One region of the Nocardioides pollutisoli genome, then DNA from elsewhere that is predicted to be linked to it. Evidence: predicted binding sites of a transcription regulator. Region 1 holds the regulator's gene; each other region holds the start of a gene.
The links. The regulator LexA, encoded in region 1, represses DNA repair genes until DNA is damaged. The targets are predictions, from matches to a motif close to TCGAACANNTGTTCGA.

Region 1 (5,353 bases):
ACCACGAGGTCGTACCGGTCACGTCGGCCTCGGAGCCCCAGCTGTCGGCGAGCGCGTCGACCAGCACCAGGCCGCGACCGAAGACCCGCAGCGGGTCGTCGTCGTCCGACGGGTGCGGAGCGACTGCCTGGTCCTGACCGGCCGATCCGCCGAGGTCGCTGACGACCACCGTCAGGGCCGCCTCGGCGAACGTGATCGTCAGCTCGCTGCTCGTGCCGGCGTGGATGACGGCGTTGGTGACGAGCTCGGAGAGGCACAGCTCGGCGGTCTCCGCGGAGTCGCCGTCGATCGACCACTCGTGGAGCACCTCGCGCAGGAAGCCCCGCCCGGCCTTGGCCGCCCGGGGGTCGCCCGCGAGACGCACCGACGCGCTGCGGGTGGCGCGGGTGGCGATCTCCGTGGGCGCGTGGTCGGAGAGCGCCCGGACCCGGTGGACCGCTGCGGCCACCCGGTCGGCGACGGCCGCGAGCCGACCGCGGTGGTCGTCGTCGAAGACCTGCGACTCGTCGTAGAAGACGATCAGGCCACCGATCGGCTCCGCGTCGCCCGACAGGGCGACGGACGCGAGGGCGAGGATGCCCCGCTCGCGCTGAGCGTCGACCAGGCCGGCGTACCGCCCGCCGAGGTCGTCGAGGTTGCCCAGCACCGACTCGCCGGAGCGCACCACGGTGGTCAGCGGGACGTCGTCGTAGGCGTCGATGTGGCACCACGCCGGGGCCTCGTCGTCCGATGCATCGGCGGACAGGAACCGCAGCCGCCGACCACCGCCCTCACTGAGCGCGAGGCCGACCCGGACGACGGCGGGCCGGGCCATCAGCTCGCGCAGCACGATCCGCGCCACCGAGTCGAGATCGGTCGCGTCGTCGAGCGCCTCGGACCCGGGTCCGTCGCGGAACTCCCCCACGACGTCAGCGTAGGACACGCACCACCCGTCCGGGTGAAGCGCACGGGGCCGCGGTCCATCGGCAACAATGGCGCCGTGACGGGTGCAACGGGTGGCAAGCGAGCAGGCAGCCGCCGTGCACCCCGCCCCCGCCGCACCTTCCAGCCGGTGCTGCTGCTGCTCGCCCTCGGCATCACCGCGTGCGTGGTCGCCTGGGGCTATCTCGTGTACGCCGCGATCGACTTCGGCTCCACCGCGCGCGGTGGCGATCCGACGGCCTGGTGGTTCCTCGCCCTCGCGTCGGTCGGCGCGGTGGCCTGCCTCTTCGTCGGCCTGATGCTGGTCGCCCGGCTGATGCGTCGGCTCGGGATCACCCGGGCGCCGGAGAAGCCTGCGGCAGGGGACGCGCCGGACGACGGCCCACCTCGTCCGGTCGGCGGCCGCCGGGCCGCGCGCTAGCGGTCGACCAGGCGGCGTACGAACTTCAGCCCCGACCAGGTGTCGTCGATGGCGGCGACCTTCACGTCGACCAACCCCGACCGCAGGCCCAGCTCACGCACCACCCCGTCGTCGAGGTCGCTGACGATCCCGAGCGCCTTCTGCGCGGCCTTCTTGGGCCAGCAGATCCAGACCATGCCGGCCGTGCTGGTCCGCTCGAGGAGCACCGGCAACCGCTCGACCAGCGTCGCCTGCTCGGTGTGGAAGGTCAGCGTGACGTCGACAGCGGCCGGGAGGCGGCGTACGACGCGCGCCTCGGTCTCGAGCCCGAAGTCGGCGGGCGCGCGGTCGAGGAACACCGTGTGGATGTCCTTGATCCCCAGCTTGCGCACCAACGGGGTGCCTGAGTAGCCCGCCATGACCTGAGAGTAGGTCTCGATACGCTCGCTGGCGCTCGCGAGAGAGACCAACGAACGCTTTCGGTGGTCGAGTGCCGCCGAGGAACGAGGCGGTGTATCGAGCGCTTTTGGTGGTCGAGTACCGCCGAGGAACGAGGCGGTGTATCGAGCGCTGTCGGTGGTCGAGTGCCGCCGAGGAACGAGGCGGTGTATCGAGACCCTGGAAATGCCGCAAGGGGCGGAGCCGCCTGGCTCCGCCCCCTGTCTTCCCCGGCTCATCAGCCGGGGTCGAAGCGGCTGATGAAGTCTGAGTGCTGCGCTAGCTGGCGGGGACGACCAACTTCTGGCCGGCGACGACCATCCCGGAGTCGAGGGCGTTGAGCCGCTCGATCCGATCGATCATCGCGCGGACGTCACCGTCGTCGGCGATGCCGGCCGCGATGTCCCAGAGGGTGTCGCCGGTCCCCACCATCACCACGCTGGTGGGCTCGGGGGTGCCGGGCTCGTCGGTGGCGACGGAGCCGGAGGCGATGACGAAGCCGATCGCCATCAGGGCGAGGAGCGCGAGCACCACCACGACGACGCGTCCGCGGCGGGTCAGCCGCACGCTGCTGGATCCGACGCGGCGGGTGGGCCGGTCGAAGATCTGGTCGATCGTCATGGTGCTCATCGGGACCTCCGGGGGAAGGGGCGGTCTGCCTCGGGTGGTGCAGCTCGGTGACACAGTTCTAGTGGTGGCCACCGACAGTGGTGCTGGACCTGTCTGGACCGGCGGTTCGATCAGGCGTTCGATCGAACATGTGTACGAAGTTAGATCAGGTGTTCGAACAATTCAAGGACCACGCGAACATTTGTTCGAACGGCGTGTCGCGACACGCCGTTCGAACAGATGTTTGAACAAGCCGGGTCCCGGTGGCTACGGTGACCCCATGGCCACGAAGAAGGAATCCGCCACCGGCTCCGGTCCCCAGAAGGTCAGCGAGCTGCCCGACGGACCGCCGGACGCCACCGGGCTGACCCCGCGGCAGCAGCGCGTGCTCGCCCACATCAAGGACTCCATCGAGAAGCGCGGCTACCCGCCGAGCATGCGCGAGATCGGTGAGGCCGTCGGCCTGACCAGCTCCTCGAGCGTCGCCCACCAGCTCAAGACGCTGGAGGAGAAGGGCTACCTCAAGCGCGATCCCAACCGGCCGCGTGCGCTGGAGGTGTTCCTCCCCGAGGTGATGGCCGCGCGTCGTTCACTCGGCACCGCCGACGAGACGTCGTACGACGAGACCGGCATCGGCGACGCCGTGCCCGCGGCTCAGTACGTCCCGCTCGTCGGCCGGATCGCCGCCGGCGGACCGATCCTGGCCGAGCAGACCTACGACGACGTCTTCCCGCTCCCCAAGCAGCTCGTGGGCGAGGGGGAGCTCTTCCTGCTCGAGGTTTCGGGCGAGTCGATGATCGACGCGGCCATCTGCGACGGCGACTACGTGGTCATCCGCAAGGAGCAGACCGCGGAGAACGGCGACATCGTCGCCGCCCTGCTCGACGGGGAGGCCACGGTCAAGACGTTCCAGCGCAAGGACGGAAAGGTGTGGCTCCTTCCCCACAACATTTCCTATGATCCGATTGACGGCACTCACGCCACCATCCTCGGGAAGGTGACCGCGGTGCTTCGTCGGGTCTGAATTGGGTACTCCCGGACGGGAATGACCCGAGGTGACCCTGGGTTGATGTCGGGGGGAATCCCTGATGGCCGCGGGAGGGCTGATGAAGGACGCTGGTGCTGTGGCGACAGCACCTGCTTACACCCAGACGCGGACGGTTCCGCGCTGGGTCCGAGGCATCTTCGAGCTCCTGCTGATCCTGGCCCTCTGGGTCTTCTACAGCCTGGCCCGGCTGGTCGCCGACACCAGCATGCAGCCGGCCCTCCACCGCGCGAACGAGCTGCTCCACGTCGAGAGCATCCTCGGCATCCAGTGGGAGCTCCCGCTCAACCAGCTCTTCACCGACCACCGCGTCCTCGGCCTCGCCGGGAGCTACTGGTACGCCACGCTCCACTACGTCGTCACCGGCGCCGTGCTGATCTGGCTCTGGCGCCTCGGCGCCGACCGCTACGGCCCGGCCCGCCGGGCGCTGGTCATCGGCACCCTGCTCGGGCTGGCCGCCTACATCTCGCTCCCGACCGCGCCGCCGCGCTTCCTCGGGGGGTACGTCGACGTGCTCAGCCTCCACGCCGCCGACGGCTGGTGGGGTGCTGACGCCTCCGCTCCCCGCGGCCTCGGCGGGCTGACCAACGAGCTCGCCGCCTTCCCGTCGCTCCACGCCGGCTGGTCGCTGTGGGTGGCGATGGCCCTGCAGATCTACGCCACCAAGAAGTGGGTGCGCGTGCTCGGCTGGCTCTACGCCCTCGGCACGGCGGTCGTCATCGTCGGCACCGGCAACCACTGGGTGATCGACGCCCTCATGGGCTGGCTGGTCATCCTGCTCGGCTGGGCGGCCGCGGTCGCGCTGGGCCGGGTCCCGATCGATCGGCTCTGGCGCAGACGAACACTGGATGAACGAGCATCACGCGAGGACGCCCCCGTCGTTGACTGAGGCGTGACCACCCCTCAGCCGATCCACCGTCGCACCGTCCTCGCCACCAGCACCGCCGGTGTCGCGCTGGTCGCCGCCAACCCCGCGATCGGGGCCGCCGACGCCGCCACCGGCGCTGCCCGCCGACCCTTCCGCCACGGCATCGCGTCCGGCGACCCGCTCCCCGACGCCGTGCTGATCTGGACCCGGGTCACGCCGACGCCGGCCAGCACCCCGGGCTCCGGCGCCGGCCCGACGGTCCAGGTGCGCTGGGAGGTCGCGACCGACCGCGGCTTCCGCCACGTCGTACGCCGCGGCACCTTCACCACCGGCGCGAGCCGCGACCACACGGTCAAGGTCGACGTCCGCGGCCTGGCCCCGGCGACCTGGCACTACTACCGCTTCACGTACGCCGGGGCCACCAGCCGCGTCGGCCGCACCCGGACCGCACCCGCCCACGACGCCAAGCTCGACCACCTGCGCCTGGGGGTCGTGTCCTGCGCCAACCTGCAGGCCGGCTGGTTCAGCGCCTACCGAGGTCTCGCCGCGCGCGACGACCTGCACGCGGTGGTCCACCTCGGTGACTACTTCTACGAGTACGGCCCCGGCCAGTACGGCTACGGCTCCGACGACGAGGACATCCGCCCCCACGTCCCCGCCCACGAGACCCTGTCGCTGGCCGACTACCGGCAGCGGCACGCGCAGTACAAGCAGGACACCGACCTGCAGGACCTGCACGCGAAGTACCCGTGGGTGATCACCTGGGACGACCACGAGGTCGCCAACGACCAGTGGAAGAACGGCGCCGAGAACCACAACCCCGACCTCGGCGAGGGCGACTTCCACCAGCGTCGCGCCCGCGCCCACCGTGCGTACGACGAGTGGATGCCGGTGCGCATGGACGGCACCGCCCGCCTCGGCGACGGAGACCGCCTCTACCGACGCATCCGCTTCGGCCGCCTCGCCGAGCTCAGCATGCTCGACCTGCGCAGCTATCGCGACGGCCAGCTCAAGGTCCCGGACGGCTCGGTCAGCGACCCGGAACGCACGATCACCGGCCGCCAGCAGATGG
Region 2 (5,353 bases), on a different contig from region 1:
GGTCGTGACCGTGCGCCTCGCCGAGCCGCAGTTCGAGGGCCAGACCAAGGAGATCCTCGGGACGCCCGCCGCGCGCACCGTCGTGCGCAAGGTGGTCTCGGCGGAGCTGAAGAAGTTCCTCACCTCGACGAAGCGGGCCGAGAAGGCCCAGGCCAAGCTGGTGATGGAGAAGGTCGCCGGCGCGGCCAAGACCCGGATCGCGGCCCGTCAGCACAAGGAGACGCAGCGGCGGAAGAACGCCTTGGAGTCCTCGGCGCTGCCGTCCAAGCTGGCCGACTGTCGCGCCGCCGACAACGAGCGCACGGAGCTCTTCATCGTCGAGGGTGACTCCGCCCTCGGCACCGCCAAGCTGGCCCGCAACTCGGAGTTCCAGGCGCTGCTGCCCATCCGCGGCAAGATCCTCAACGTCCAGAAGGCCTCGGTCGGCGACATGCTGAAGAACACCGAGTGCGCCTCGATCATCCAGGTCGTCGGCGCGGGCTCCGGTCGCACCTTCGAGCTCGAGGCCCGTCGCTACGGCCGGATCATCTTCATGGCCGACGCCGACTCCGACGGCGCCCACATCCGCTGCCTGCTGGCCACGCTCTTCTACAAGTACATGCCCGACCTGATCGCCGACGGACGCGTCTACACCGCCGTCCCGCCGCTGCACCGGATCGAGATCTCCAACCCCAAGAAGGGGATGGACAAATACGTCTACACCTACTCCGACCCGGAGCTGCAGCGCACGCTGGCCGAGCTCAAGAAGAAGAACATCCGCTGGAAGGACACCCCCCAGCGCTACAAGGGTCTCGGTGAGATGGACGCCGACCAGCTGGCCGAGACCACCATGGACCCGCGCCACCGGACGCTCCGCCGGCTCACGATCGACGACGCCGACGCCGCTGCCAACGTGTTCGAGCTGCTGATGGGCTCCGACGTGGCACCCCGCAAGGAGTTCATCGTGCAGGGCGCCTACGAGGTCGACGTCGAGGCGCTCGACGCCTGAGGGCGGTCGCTCTCCGCGTTAGCCTGAGCCATGCTCGACATCAGCGTTCTCGGGATCCTGGCCTTCGTCGTGGCGACGTTCGTCGCCCTGACTGTCGTCTACTACGTCATCCGCTACGCCGTGCGCGACGGCATGCTCGACGCGCACCGCAAGCTCGACGCGGACCGGGTCCGCAGCGACCTGCGCCTCGGCCCGGAGCGGAGCCCCAACAGTCGCGGGTAGGACCCCGGTGGTTGAGGAGGCGCGCTAGCGCCGTCTCGAAACCCCCGCAGCGAAGGCAGGGCAATGTGTGCTGCCTATGGGCCGCTGGTGGTTGCGGTCGCGGTTGACGAGAGGTGTGGTCACCGGAGTCTGTGGTTGCGATGGCGATTTCCAGTCGCTGGCCGGCTTGCGGGCGCGCTGGGGTCGACCGTCGTGGTAGCGGTCGAAAGAGAGATCCCGTTGGTTGAGGAAGGCGCGCAGCGCTCTCGCCGTTGGTTGAGGAGGTTCCGCTAGGAACCGTCTCGAAACCCCGGAAAGCCAAGGCAGGGCGTCGGTTTACGTCCGCCGGTAGAAGGCGACCTTCCCGCCCGGGAGCTTCGTCATCTCAAACGCCGGATCGTGGGCTCTGGCGTGGTGCCTGGGGCAGAGAAGCCTGCCGTGCTCGACGTCGGTGCGGCCGCCCTGGGACCAGAGGTGGTCGTGGTGGGCGTGGCACATGCCTGGTGGCCAGTCGCACCCGTCGGCGGTGCAGTGCTGGTCGCGGACCATCAGCACGATCCGTTGGGCCTTGGTGTGGAACCGCTTCTGCCGGCCGACGTCGAGGATCTCGGACTTCGATCCCAGCACGACGGGGATGATCCCGGCCTGCGACGCCAACCGGCGCGCTTGTCCGGCTGAGATGGGTTCGCCGGTGTCGAGGTGGGCTGCTTTAAGCCCGCCCATGAGGGTCTCGTAGGTCATGATCACGACGGCGGTGGCGTTGACGCCGCCGGCATCGGGGACCCGGTCGGTCGGGTAGCGCTCGATGAGCTCGCAGAACGCCTTCCCCATCCGCTGCGGCCCCGGACGACGTTCGCCGAGGGGACCGGTAGCGGCTTGGTGCCTGGGTGCGGCGAACCCGCGGAGGATCTTCGCGAGCATCGCACCCTGGGCGGTCGGGAGGGCGAAGCGTCCGTGGGTGGTGCCGTGGCCGTCGTCTGTCATCGTGAGCCGGCACGACTGCGCCGCGAGTGCTTCTTCGCGCTCCAACAGCTTGGCCTCGTGGGCGTCCGCGGCGTCGGGTGCGATCACCTCGAGGAGCCGTTTGCCGGCGATGGCAAGTGCCCTGGCGTCGAGCTCAGCGGCGCGCTCCACCAAGAACCTCTCGGCTTGGGCGACGAGCTCTGAGTCGAGGTCGTCGGGCAGTGCGTCGACCGCGCGAATGATGGCCCGGGCCTGCTCGACCACCAGGTCGCCGGCAGCGAGGGCGTCGCGGGTGATGGTGTGGACCTGGAGGTCGTGACCCAGGCGCACGACCCGGTGAGCCTCGGGACGGGTCTGCTTGGTCTGGTGGGCCAGCCAGTTCGCGGTCGAGGTCGCACCGACCTCCTCGCCGACGCCCAGGTCATCGGCGTGCGCGGCAACACGTGCCTTCAGCTCGCAGACCCGGGCCTCGAGACGAGTCAGGTCGACGAGAGTCGTGCTGGCTTCGACCGCGGTCATCGACCACACCGATGCGTCGACCACCGAGTCAGCAACCGCCTGCATTTGCGCGGTCGCCGACGCCACCCGGTGGGACCGGGTGATCTCGGGGTCGGGAAACTGAGCCATACCACATTCTACTCGAACATACATTCGAATAGAAGACCTAATCGTCGATAATCTCGGTGGGCGCTCTGAAAGCCGGGATGCGGCAGTGATCTCCGCGCGCCGTACCCGTGTAAGTGCCACGTCGGCGCGCCACCACAGGCGGCCCGCAGCCTGCGGGGTTTTCGAGACGGTTGCTGCGCAACCTCCTCAACCAGCGAGGGGTCAGCCGTCGCCGAGCCGGTGCTTCTCCTCGGGGTCGCGCAGCACCAGGGTCGAGGTGAAGATGTAGAGCGGCTCGCGGTCGCCCCAGGCGGGGACGACGCTGACGAAGTCGTAGCTCTGGTTGGTCGTGAGCTCGATCATCGTCGCCTCGACGTAGTGGTGCTCGGGTGCGCTGCGTCCCGACGTACCTCGGTAGTAGGAACGCCCGGCCGAGACCATGTCGGAGTGCGTCAGGACGTTGTAGTCGGCCACGACTTCTTCATCGGCAGCGGCCGCGCCGTCCTGAGCCGGCTCAGTAGCGCTGGTCGAGGAGCCCGGTGTCGACGTCGTAGATGAAGCCACCGACCTCAACGCTGTCCGGCACCAGCGGGTGCGCGCGCACCTTGTGGACGTCCTCGCCGAGGGCGGCGACCTGGTCGGCGATGACCGGGAAGGGCTGCCAGGAGGCGTCGATGCCGGCGGAGGCGCCGACCTTCTCGCGCAGCTCGGCCTCGGTGCTGCTCGCCACGGCGCAGCGGGTGTGGGGGATGACCAGCACCCGCTCGACCTTGAGCAGGTGGACGCCGAGGACCAGGGCTTCCATGGCCTGCGGTGTGACGCGGCCACCGGGGTTGCGGAAGATCTTCGCGTCGCCCGCCTTGAGCCCGAGCATCCGCAGCGGATCGATGCGCGAGTCCATGCAGGTCACGATCGCGACGCCCGCATGGGCGACGCCGTCGAAGCCGGCCAGGTCGAAGGAGGCCGCGAACTCGCGGTTGGCGGCCAGCAGGTCGTCGAAGCTCACGCTGGCAGGTTAGCCAATGCCTCAGCCGGCCGACCTGAGCAGGTCGCCGGTCGAGACTCCCCGGGTCGTGGCGGTGCGGAAGAGTGCCAGCGCGAGGACGCCGGCAACGGCCGCACAGACGGCTGCTCCGGTGAACACGGTGTGCTCCTGCGCGATCCCGGCGACCTTGAGCAGGTGGGTGAACTCCGCGCAGCGACTGGCGCCGCCGCAGACCTCACGAGCAGTCGGTACGTCGGCCTGCGCGGCGTAGTAGCGGCGCAGTCCGATCGTGGTGAGGGCCGAGATGCCGACCAGCATCCCGACCATCCGCGAGACGACCACGAAGGCGCTGGCCAGACCGTGGACGTCGTCGTCGGTGCTAGCCAGCACGGCGGCGTTGACCGGCGCCAGCGCGAGCCCGAAGCCGAAGCCGCCGACGAGCAGCGGCAGGGTCGACCAGGCGTGGTCGAGGCTCTCGATGTCCCATCGCGCCATCAGCAGGAAGCCGACTGCCGCCAGCGCCATCCCGACGGCAGCGACCACACCGGCGGGCAGCCGGTGGGTCAGGTAGCCGCCGAGCACGGCGCCGACCGGCAGCGCGACCAGGAAGCGCACCAGCACCAGGGCGGCCATCAGCTGCGAGCTCGGGTAGACGGTGGTGCGGGCGAAGAGCGGGATGTCGATGAGGGCCGCGATCAGCGCAGCCCCGATGAAGAAGCTGACCAGCATCGCGCCCCAGGCCGGCGTACGGCGCAGGGCGCCGGTCGGCACGAGCGGGTTGGTGGTGCGGCGCAGGTGGAGGACGAACGCGGCCGTCGCGAGCGCCGAGCCGAGGAGGTACCAGGCCCCCTGGTCGGAGAAGACCTGCACCTTCGGGTCGGCGGTCGCGAAGGCCAGGATCACGCCTGCGAGCGCCAGTGCGAGCAACAAGGCCCCGAGCAGGTCGGCCTCGCGCAGGGTGCGCGACCAGCTCCGGACGTCGAGGAGCGGGCGCGCCGCGGTCGCGCAGCGCACCACGAGGAGCACGAACGCGCCGATCGCGGTCAGGCCGAGCGGGGTCAGCCAGCGGCCGTCCCCGGCGACCGGGATGAACAGCTGGCCCCAGGTCAGGTCGCGCATCAGCTGGCTGGGCTCGACGAAGACGAGGACGCCGGAGACCAGGGTGACGAGGGCGAGGAGCAGGCCGATCCAGTCGAACCGTCCGCCTCGGGGGTTTCGAGAGGGGCGCAGAGCGCCCTCCTCAACCACCGAGGAGATCGCGGCGGCCAGGACGAGACCGACGGCGAGGTTGATCAGGAAGATCGTGCGCCAGTCGGAGACGGCGAGGACCAGCGCGCCGAAGAGCGGCCCGATCACGCTGCCCAGCTCCTGGACGGCCGAGACGACACCGAGGGGGACGCCGCGCCGCTGCACCGGGTAGAGGTCGGCGACGAGGGCGAGCGTGGCCGGCACCAGGCCGCCACCACCGACGCCCTGGAGGAACCGGCCGACCACCATGCTCGACATGTCGTAGGCGAGCGCGGTGACGAGCGAGCCGAGGGCGAAGACCAGCAGCGCGGCGACCAGCACCGGCACCCGGCCGCGCAGGTCGGCGATCCGGCCGATCAGCG
Region 3 (5,353 bases), 2.7 Mb from region 1:
CGACGACTACGTGACCAAGCCGTTCAGCCCGCGGGAGCTGGCCCTCCGGGTCGACTCCGTGCTGCGGCGCACCGTGACCCCGCCCGCGCCGCGGCGCCTGGTCGACGGCGACCTGGTCGTCGACGAGGCCGCGCACACGGCGCACCGCGGTGGTGTAGCGCTCGCCCTGACCGCCCGGGAGTTCGACCTGCTCCGTTTCCTGCTGGCCAACCCGGGTACGGCGTACTCGCGCGACGACCTGCTGCGCCAGGTGTGGGGCTGGTCGGTCGGAGACCACTCGACCGTCACCGTGCACGTACGGCGCCTTCGGGAGAAGATCGAGCGAGACCCGACCCGGCCGACGCGGCTGAGCACGGTGTGGGGCGTGGGTTACCGCTGGGAGGCGACGGATGAGTGACCGGATGCAGATCGTGCTGGTCGCAGCCGCCTGTGCGGTGGCGGTCGGCCTGGTCGGGCTGCTGCTCGCCTGGCTGCTCCGGCACCGGTCGATCCGCTGGCAGCTCGGCCTGATCGTGGTCATCGCGATCGGGTCGGTGCTGGCCGGCGTGGTCGTGGTGTCGCGGCTGATGTTCCTCTCGACCCACGACTGGGGCGTCGTGAGCATGGTGGCGGGCGTGGCCGGTCTGGTCTCGCTGGTCGTCGCGCTCGCGGTCGGAACCGCCATCTCGCGCTGGTCCGAGACGCTGCGCGAGGGCGCGCGGCTGCTCGACACCCAGGGCTCCTACGTCGCGGACCCCCGCGGCCCCAGCGAGCTCCAGGCCCTCTCGACCGAGCTGGCGCGCACGAGCCAGCGGCTCGAGGAGTCGCGGCTGCGTGAGGCGCGGCTCGAGGAGTCACGCCGCGAGCTGGTGTCGTGGGTGTCCCACGACCTCCGCACGCCGTTGGCCGGCATGCGCGCGATGACCGAGGCGCTCGAGGACGGCATGGCGGCCGACCCGGACCGCTACCACCGGCAGATCCGGGCCGAGGTGGACCGGATGGTGCGGATGGTCGACGACCTCTTCGAGCTCTCGCGGATCCATGCGGGCGTGCTGACGATCAGGCCGGAGCCCGTGATGCTCGGCGACCTGGTCAGCGAGGCGATCGCCGGGGCGGACCCGGTCGCCCGGGCGCGCAACGTCCGTCTCGGTGGCAGCGTCGACGAGGGCATCGAGATCACCGCGGACGCCGCCGGCCTCACCCGGGTGATGACCAACCTGATCATGAACGCGATCCGGCACACCCCCTCCGACGGCTCGGTCGAGATCCGCGGCCGGGTCGTGCCCGACGGGGTCGAGCTGAGCGTCAGCGACCAGTGCGGTGGGCTGTCCGCCGAGGACATGGGGCGCGTCTTCGACCTCGCGTGGCGGGGCGAGGCGGCCCGCACCCCCGAGCCGGACACCCGGGCCGGGCTGGGCCTGGCCATCGTCAAGGGCATCGTCGAGGCGCACCGCGGGGCGGTCAGGGTCGAGAACGTCGGCGCCCCCGGACCGACCGGGTGTCGGTTCCTGGTGCTGCTCCCGTCCTGATCCCGATCTGATCCCGGCCGATCTCGCGACACGCCGGTCGGGGTGTGTGGATCGAACAGGTGTTCGGGCTAGTTTCTCTCCACAGGTACGACGCGGGGCGAGGTTCTCCACAAGCACGACGGCGCTGATCAGGCGATGTCGGTGGCTCGCTCTAGCGTCGCCGACGTACCTGGAACCCGACGAGAGACGAGGACTCAGCACATGGCTGGAGCAGACCGCGAGAAGGCCCTGGACGCCGCGCTCGCCAACATCGAGAAGCAGTTCGGCAAGGGCTCCGTGATGCGCCTCGGCGACGAGGTGCGTGCGCCGCTGGAGATCATCCCCAGCGGCTCCATCGCGCTCGACGTCGCGCTCGGCCTCGGCGGGTTCCCGCGTGGTCGCGTCGTGGAGATCTACGGCCCGGAGTCCTCCGGCAAGACGACCGTCGCCCTGCACGCCGTGGCCAATGCCCAGGCGGCCGGCGGCATCGTGGCCTTCATCGACGCCGAGCACGCGCTCGACCCCGACTACGCCAAGGCGCTCGGTGTCGACACCGACGCGCTGCTGGTCTCGCAGCCCGACTCCGGTGAGCAGGCGCTCGAGATCGCCGACATGCTGATCCGCTCGGGTGCGCTCGACCTGATCGTCATCGACTCGGTCGCGGCGCTGGTGCCCCGCGCCGAGATCGAGGGCGAGATGGGCGACAGCCACGTCGGTCTCCAGGCCCGTTTGATGAGCCAGGCGCTGCGCAAGATGACCGGTGCGCTCAACAACTCCAAGACCACGATGATCTTCATCAACCAGCTGCGCGAGAAGATCGGCGTGATGTTCGGCTCGCCCGAGACCACCACCGGTGGCAAGGCGCTGAAGTTCTACGCCTCCGTGCGCCTCGACGTCCGCCGCATCGAGACGCTCAAGGACGGCACCGACATGGTCGGCAACCGCACCCGCGTCAAGGTCGTCAAGAACAAGGTCGCCCCGCCGTTCAAGCAGGCGGAGTTCGACATCATGTACGGCAAGGGCATCAGCCGCGAGGGCGGCCTGATCGACGTCGGTGTCGAGGCGGGCCTGGTCCGCAAGGCCGGCGCTTGGTACACCTACGAGGGCGACCAGCTCGGTCAGGGCAAGGAGAACTCCCGCAAGTTCCTCAAGGACAACCCCGACCTCGCCAACGAGCTCGAGAAGAAGATCCTCGAGAAGCTCGGGGTCGGCCCGCAGGTCGACGCCCCCGATGACCTCGCTGACCTCAACGAGCCGATCGGCGTCGACTCCTTCTGACGGCCGGTGGTTGAGGAAGGCGCGCTAGCGCCTGTCTCGAAACCCCCGCAGTGCTGAGGAGACACGTCATGACTCTCCACGAGGACCGACCCGCCCCCGACTGGCTCGGTGACGTCGCGGCCGGCGTGGACGCCTGGACCCAGGGCGTCCGCCCTGCCCCGGTCGCACCCCCGCCCGAGGACACCGCGGTCCAGGTGCCCGAGGCCGATGCGGAAGCGGTCGCCCGCAAGATCCTGCTCGACCAGCTCACGGGTCAGGCGCGCAGCCGCAAGGAGCTCAGCGACAAGCTGGCCAAGAAGCTCGTGCCCGATGACGTCGCCACTCGCCTCCTCGACCGGTTCGAGGAGGTCGGGCTGATCGACGACGAGGCCTTCGCCCGGCTGTGGGTCCAGTCCCGCCAGCCGGGCAAGGGCCTGGCCCGGCGTGCGCTGGCCCAGGAGCTGCGACGCAAGGGCATCGACGACGACACGGCTCGCGAGGTGCTCGACGAGGTCGATCCTGCCGACGAGGAGGAGGCTGCCCGGGTGCTGGTCCGCAAGAAGCTGCGCACCCTGTCCCGGGTCGACGACACCACCGCCACCCGTCGGCTGGTCGGGCTGCTGGCCCGCAAGGGCTACGGCTCAGGCATGGCGTTCGCGATCGTGCGTGAGGAGATGGCAGCCGCAGACCGCGACTGACTGGCACAATCCGTCTCGTGGTGACTGAGCGCGAGATCCTGACCTACGAGCTGTTCGGCACCGCGGTGCAGGAGCTCGCCCAGCAGGTCGTCGACAGCGGCTACGAGCCCGACCTGATCCTGTCCATCGCCCGCGGTGGCCTGGGTCTGGGCATGGGACTCGGCTACGCCCTCGACGTCAAGAACCTGTCGGCGGTCAACGTCGAGTTCTACACCGGCGTCGACCAGCGCCTCGACGTCCCGATCATGCTGCCGCCCACCCCCGCGGCGGTCGACCTGGCCGGGCTCAAGGTGCTGATCGCCGACGACGTCGCCGACACCGGCAAGACCCTCGAGATCGTGCGCGAGTTCTGCGCCGACCAGGTCGCCGAGGCGCGGATGGCCGTCATCTACGAGAAGCCGTGGACGGTCGTGCGACCCGACTACGTCTGGCGGCACACCGAGTCCTGGATCGACTTCCCGTGGTCTGCTGCGCCGCCGCTGGTGCAGCGCAAGCGGTGACCGAGACGCCGGTCCGGCTCGTGGTCCACGACCGCGGCCGCGACCTCGAGGGCGTCGTGCACGACGGCGAGTCGTGGTCGGCGGCTGCGCGGCGTACGGCCGGGAGCGTGCACGGCGACCCGGTGCCGGTCGACCTGTCCGGCGAGGTGAAGCAGTTTCTCGTCGACCACGACAACCGCTACACGATCCGGGCGATGACGCGCGGCGACCTGCCCGACGTCACGCGCTGGCGGCAGACCGAGCACCTCCACCGCTGGTGGGCCTCCGACGGGGACCCGACGGCCGAGCGGGTCGCGGAGCAGTACGGTCCGAGCATCGACGGGATGAGCCCGACCCGGATGTGGGTGGCGGAGGTCAACGGCCGCTCGGTGGGGTTCCTGCAGGACTACCGGATCGGCGACTACCCCGACTTCGCCGTCCTGGGGCCCGACCCGGAGGCGATCGGCGTCGACTACGCCCTGGCGGAGGAGTGGTCGGGTCGTGGGCTGGGCGCTCGGGTGCTGTGGGCCTGGATGGCGCGCACCCGGCACCGGTTCCCGGACGCCAGGGCCTACTTCGCCGCGCCCGACCACCGCAACGCGGCCTCCCTGCGGATGCTCGCCAAGGCCGGGTTCACCCAGGGGCTCTGGTTCGACGAGCCGCAGGGCGACGGCTCCACGACCACGGTCGTCGGTTGCTCGCTCGACGTGGGCCGCGTGCTGGGCTAGTGCTGCGATAGTGCGGGGATGACCCCTCACCCCCTGCAGCTGCCGTCCGGTCCGGTCGACCTGGCCGCGCTCCCCACCCGCGCCAAGCTCGGCTACGACGGATCGAAGAAGGACGGCAAGCAGCTGCTCTTCTCCCTGGGCGACGAGCTGTCCGACCTGCAGGAACGGCTCTTCGCCCAAGGGGTCGCCGGCTCGTCGCGCCGGGTGCTGCTCGTGCTCCAGGGCATGGACACGTCCGGCAAGGGCGGCGTGCTCCGGCACACCGTCGGCCTGGTCGACCCGCAGGGCGTGCGGATCACGTCCTTCAAGGCGCCGACCGAGGAGGAGCGGGAGCACGACTTCCTCTGGCGGGTCGAGCGCGCACTGCCCGGACCGGGGTACGTCGGGGTCTTCGACCGCTCCCACTACGAGGACGTGCTCATCGCACGCGTCCACCAGCTGGCGCCGGCCGAGGAGATCGAGCGTCGCTACGACGCGATCAACACCTTCGAGCAGCGGCTGGTCGAGGAGGGGACCGTCGTGCTGAAGTGCATGCTCCACATCTCCGCCGCGACCCAGAAGGAGCGGCTGCTCGCACGGCTGGACGACCCCACGAAGTACTGGAAGTTCCACCCGTCCGACATCGACGAGCGGGCGCACTGGGCCGACTACCAGCGTGCCTACGAGATCGCCCTCGAGCGCACCAACACCGAGCACGCGCCCTG

Region 2: a site for LexA is predicted at 2,792-2,807, ahead of ABLE68_RS20800 (HNH endonuclease signature motif containing protein). Genes of this name have one in related genera too.
Region 3: a site for LexA is predicted at 1,560-1,575, ahead of recA (recombinase RecA). Genes of this name have one in related genera too.

The regions. Positions count from the first base shown of each region.
Region 1 is NZ_JBDZDU010000001.1:786,755-792,107, forward strand. Features, by position in the region: gene ABLE68_RS03795 (ATP-binding protein) at 1-922, opposite strand, end outside; gene ABLE68_RS03800 (hypothetical protein) at 980-1,342, shown strand; gene ABLE68_RS03805 (DUF3052 domain-containing protein) at 1,339-1,740, opposite strand; gene ABLE68_RS03810 (LysM peptidoglycan-binding domain-containing protein) at 2,039-2,389, opposite strand; gene lexA (transcriptional repressor LexA) at 2,649-3,392, shown strand; gene ABLE68_RS03820 (phosphatase PAP2 family protein) at 3,493-4,302, shown strand; gene ABLE68_RS03825 (alkaline phosphatase D family protein) at 4,306-5,353, shown strand, end outside.
Region 2 is NZ_JBDZDU010000002.1:560,279-565,631, reverse strand. Features, by position in the region: gene ABLE68_RS20810 (DNA gyrase/topoisomerase IV subunit B) at 1-988, shown strand, start outside; gene ABLE68_RS20805 (DUF6019 family protein) at 1,019-1,210, shown strand; gene ABLE68_RS20800 (HNH endonuclease signature motif containing protein) at 1,526-2,779, opposite strand; gene ABLE68_RS20795 (hypothetical protein) at 2,981-3,232, opposite strand; gene ABLE68_RS20790 (beta-class carbonic anhydrase) at 3,273-3,764, opposite strand; gene ABLE68_RS20785 (MFS transporter) at 3,786-5,353, opposite strand, start outside.
Region 3 is NZ_JBDZDU010000001.1:3,508,616-3,513,968, forward strand. Features, by position in the region: gene ABLE68_RS17220 (response regulator transcription factor) at 1-397, shown strand, start outside; gene ABLE68_RS17225 (sensor histidine kinase) at 390-1,508, shown strand; gene recA (recombinase RecA) at 1,710-2,765, shown strand; gene ABLE68_RS17235 (regulatory protein RecX) at 2,834-3,442, shown strand; gene ABLE68_RS17240 (phosphoribosyltransferase) at 3,460-3,942, shown strand; gene ABLE68_RS17245 (GNAT family N-acetyltransferase) at 3,939-4,649, shown strand; gene ABLE68_RS17250 (polyphosphate kinase 2 family protein) at 4,668-5,353, shown strand, end outside.